One region of the Aneurinibacillus uraniidurans genome, then DNA from elsewhere that is predicted to be linked to it. Evidence: a T-box and tRNA genes for the amino acid it is inferred to sense, from the RefSeq annotation. Region 1 holds a T-box; the other holds one or more tRNA genes.

Region 1 (2,398 bases):
CATGCGTTATTCCCCCTTTTTCAGCATCGGGAAACCGAGGTCTTCCCGCACCTGGTAGTATGTGTGTGCCACTTCACGCGCTAGGTTGCGCACACGTCCGATATAGCCTGTCCGCTCTGTTACGCTAATCGCACCGCGTGCGTCAAGCAAGTTAAAGGTGTGCGAACATTTCAATACGTAATCATACGCCGGGAACACAAGTTTCTGCTCCATGCAGCGTTTCGCTTCTGTTTCGTATGTGCTAAACAAATCAAATAGCATTTTCGCGTCAGATAGTTCAAATGTGTATTTAGAATGCTCGTATTCTGGCTGCTTGAACACGTCACCGTATGTCACGCCTGTCACCCATTCCAGATCGAATACGTTCTCTTTTTCTTGAATGTACGATGCAAGACGCTCTAAGCCGTATGTGATCTCAACCGCAACCGGATTACAGTCAATGCCACCTACTTGCTGGAAGTACGTAAATTGTGTAACTTCCATGCCGTCAAGCCACACTTCCCAGCCGAGTCCCCAGGCACCGAGTGTCGGTGATTCCCAGTTATCTTCTACAAAGCGAATATCGTGATCAAGAGGGTTAATGCCCAGCTGCTCAAGGCTCTCAAGGTATAGCTCTTGAATGTTGTCTGGAGACGGCTTCATAATAACCTGGAACTGATGGTGTTGATACAGACGGTTCGGGTTTTCTCCGTAACGTCCGTCTGCCGGACGACGAGACGGTTCTACATACGCAACATTCCACGGCTCAGGACCAATCGAGCGGAGAAATGTCATCGGGTTCATCGTACCTGCGCCTTTCTCCGTATCATATGGCTGGACGATGAGACAGTTCTGCTTCGCCCAAAAATTCTGCAGGGTTAGGATAATATCCTGGAAGTTCATGTTTTTACCTTCTTTCCTTGTTCGATATTGTAGCGAGGAACGCAAAAAACTCCCGTCCCTATATGCAGAAGTTCTGCACATAGGGACGGGAGCTGATCCCGCGGTTCCACCCTATTTGACAGGCATATGCCTGTCCACTCATACGTTCTAAGCGCTCGGGAGTGCCATTCGTCAGGGGCTGCCACCGGGCTTCCACTATCCCCGACTCGCTTGCATAAAGGGCATCTAACCTGAGTACTTTTCTCCGTCATTGCACATACTTGAATTTGTTACATACTATAAAGGATTGTACTGCCTGTTGTCAACTCTCGTCCCCGGAACGCTCCGGTGGCGTGGTAAAGCCAAGATTTTCGAGCTGATCAAGAAAGCGGCGGGATTTAAGATACAGCCCGGTACAGTCTTCTAACAGTGCGTACATAATGTGCCGCAGTTGCTGTTTTGTCTCTGGCTTAACGTTAATGTTCCCTAGCTGCGGCATATGAATATGTTGGAACACGCGCAACAGCTTGACCGCACCAGGGCCAACTGCCATAAGCGAGCGATCATCCCGTGTGCATGCCGGACAAATCAATCCATTTTCTACTACACTAAAGTAAAACGGTGCATCATGCACCCCGCACGACACACAAGCATTAAACTGCGGATGACATCCGGCTACATACAGCATTTTCATTTCAAAGAGCCTGGCGATAATATCCGGGTCTTTCCCCTCTTCAATCCATTTGAGTGCATGCAGCAGCATATCAAACAAATAACTATTTGCCTCTTTGTCTTCCGTCAATCGGTCAAGCAGTTCCATAAGATACACAGCGTATGCTGTCTTCGCTAAATCTTCGCGAATCGTCCGGAATGAGCTAATTAACTCTCCCTGCTGAAGGGAGCCCATTCCTGAGCTGGCATGATAAAGAAAATAGCCGTATGTAAAAGGCTGCGATACGGCTGTAAAACGACTTTTCGTTTTTTTGGCGCCACGGGCCATGAGGCTGATCTTTCCAGCTTCGCGCGTATAAACCGTTACGATTTTATTCGCTTCCCCATAATCGGTTGTGCGGACTACAATGCCTTCCGCTTTTCCAATCATATGCTACTCTCCTCTGCCCGGGTCGTCATTTTTTTATGGCAAGCGCAAAGCGTCCTCCATGCCAGCATCTTCAAAAGAATCGGTATGTTGCACTTCACCCGCAGCACCCATCTCTTGTGCGTACAACATATACGCCTCGATATTGCCTGTACGGGTGAAATAACTCCAATAAAAATCTCTCGTCATTTGTATCCATCCTTTCGGAAGAGATAGAGCATGAGCGACAACTTACCATTAGCATGACCCCGGATAAAATACGTTATCCATTGGAACTTTTACCAGAGTGCTTTACTCCTCATCTTCGTAAAATCCGAAGTTACGGAATAAGTTTTCTTGATTGCGCCAGTCTTTCTTGACTTTGATCCATAGATTCAAGTACACCTTCGTACCAAGAAGACGTTCAATATCTTCCCGCGCTAAGCGACCGATCTCTTT
Region 2 (2,398 bases), 1.3 Mb from region 1:
TCTGGTCGGAGGTCGATATCGAAGTCTGTGCAGAACTTGTTAAACAAAATGAAGAGAGCTTTACAGCGTTTTTAACTAATTTAGCGAATACTGACTTAGATAAAACAATATCCTACACAAATAGTAAAGGAAAAGAGTTTACGAATTCTGTACGGGATATTTTAACTCATGTAGCATTACACGGTCAGTATCATCGAGGACAAATGAATTCACGACTTCGTGCAGGCGGTATTGAACCGGTTAATCTTGACTTTATTACATTTGTAAGATAGAGGCATGCTGTGGGACTTTCCTTCTTGAGTAAAGCAGAACCGATTGACAAGTACAAGATAAGTAGAGGTAAGGAAAAGCCCTGCCGTGATGGTGGGGCTTTTTGGTGCTTTATGTATTCGTATGCTTGAGAATAATACTGCACTTGGGAATGATTTTATCTGTCCCCCATTTTTGCTTCAGTAATTTTCGATATAATTGATAAACCTGTTCTTCATGATAAACTCTGTCATCACCATAACAGTAAAAGGGCGGCAGATACTCCCAGCTAAATTGATCGTGGTGTTTAATAACAATCAGTCGTAAATTCTCTATTTTGGCAGCAAACTCGCTTCCGCGATTCTTCCCTCTACGTAGCCATTCGCGATTGCAAGCCTCCATAAACTGATAAAGTGATGGAAGATAGGGCCTTCCATTGTTGTATACATGCTGGGTGATGGGATGTCTAAAGTATCCTCCGCGTCCCTCCATTATAGTCATATGAACTAAAATTGATTTAGCAACTTGATAGCACTCTAGAACTTGCTTATTAAGTCTGGAATCACATAAAAAACGAGCCGATTGATCATAACACTTAAACGGACGGAAAATTTGCATATGTATCACCTCATTATGTAACTTATCATATTTTTACCATTAATGAAGGTGTAAAATCCGGATAATGATGCATAATAAGTATATTTATGATATAATAATTTATGTCATTAATACATTGACACGGTTATTAGTATAGTTGTAAATGTAAGTATGATATTGCGGGTGTAGTTCAATGGTAGAATGCCGGCTTCCCAAGCCTGAGGCGGGGGTTCGATTCCCCTCACCCGCTCCATTTGCCGAAGTGGCGGAATTGGCAGACGCGCACTTCACTCGTAATGAAGGGGTCGCAGGTTCAAATCCTGTCACCAGCATCACGCCTTGGCACGCAAGGATTATGGGATTTTCTCACCAATAAAACTTATAGTGATCGGACGGAAACCCACTATAAGAAATAAAAGCCACTCTTCCTTTAATTCAATTCGAATTAAAGGAAGAGTGGCTTTTTTGTTGTTGAAATTTGCTCTTAAAGATTTTTAAGACGAAATAGAGTTTAAAAATTTGTCTGAAATAACGGTCTCTTCTAAGTAAATTTAACAATTTGACAAAATAAAGGAAGTTAATTGTTCCATTTTATGTTATTTTAAAATAAAAACTATAAAAAAGGAGTGGGAAAATGTGAATAACGATAACAAAATTTTATCTAATAATGCTGAGTATGATAATAGCAATGACCAATATCCTCAATTCAGTGAGGCGATTATACGTCATTTTTCTACTTTTGATAATGTTCCACTATTTACTACTGATGCAGAGGAATTGTTTGAAGTATTTCTTGAAAATTTACCACATGAAGCAAGACAACATTATACTTGTAGCTGTTGCAGACATTTTGTGAATCGTTTTGGTGGACTTGTATCTATTTCTGAAGATGGTGAAGTAAGTTCGGTTTTGTGGAATGAAAATGATGTTCCTAAATTCTTCGCCGAATCGGTTAAAGCGATGAAGAAAATCATACTTAAATCGAGAGTTACAGGGGTATTTGTTTCAAGTGAAAGAGTTCTTGGTACACCTACTTCTGGTGGATGGGATCACATATCAGTAACACTTCCAACAGAAAAAGTTTTTCACTCTAGACTAAAAACATCCAGGCAAGAAATGGCAGAAAAGAGAGAGGACTTTAGGATTTTGGTTTCTGGATTAGTGGAATATCCTTTAGAGGCTGTAAATCAAGCAGTAACATTATTGGAATCAGAATCTCTTTATAGGTCTGACAGAGTTCTTGGTGTTGCTAAATTTGTGCAAGAAGTACACAACAAACGTAGTAATGCTAAGAGTGGTCGTAATCTTGACCATATAACTTGGTTAGCTGTTGCTACTGCTCCTGCTGGATTCTGTCATGTAAAGAGTAGCATGATTGGAACATTGCTTGATGACATTGTTAATGGATTATCTTTCGATCTAATTTCTCGTAGATTTGCAGAGAAAATGAATCCATCTAATTATATGAGGTCGCAAGTGGCTCCATCACAAGGTAATATTGAACAAGCTGAAAGAATTGTTAAGAAACTTGGGATTGCCAACTCTCTACAAA

Evidence for each region. The T-box of region 1 lies ahead of glyQ (glycine--tRNA ligase subunit alpha). A T-box ahead of a tRNA ligase gene usually reads a tRNA of that ligase, here a tRNA-Gly.
Region 2: it has a tRNA-Gly gene. The T-box ahead of glyQ (glycine--tRNA ligase subunit alpha) is inferred to sense a tRNA for this amino acid. The anticodon was not compared.

What each region holds. Positions count from the first base shown of each region.
Region 1 covers NZ_CP116902.1:1,021,440-1,023,837, reverse strand. Annotated here, with positions in the region: gene glyS (glycine--tRNA ligase subunit beta) at 1-3, opposite strand, end outside; gene glyQ (glycine--tRNA ligase subunit alpha) at 7-882, opposite strand; T-box leader at 961-1,142, opposite strand; gene recO (DNA repair protein RecO) at 1,184-1,963, opposite strand; gene PO771_RS05090 (YqzL family protein) at 1,997-2,149, opposite strand; gene era (GTPase Era) at 2,252-2,398, opposite strand, start outside.
Region 2 covers NZ_CP116902.1:2,362,735-2,365,132, reverse strand. Annotated here, with positions in the region: partial or broken gene PO771_RS11795 (DinB family protein) at 1-272, shown strand, start outside; gene PO771_RS11790 (pyrimidine dimer DNA glycosylase/endonuclease V) at 382-867, opposite strand; tRNA gene PO771_RS11785 (tRNA-Gly) at 1,026-1,099, shown strand; tRNA gene PO771_RS11780 (tRNA-Thr) at 1,109-1,175, shown strand; gene PO771_RS11775 (YfaP family protein) at 1,483-2,398, shown strand, end outside.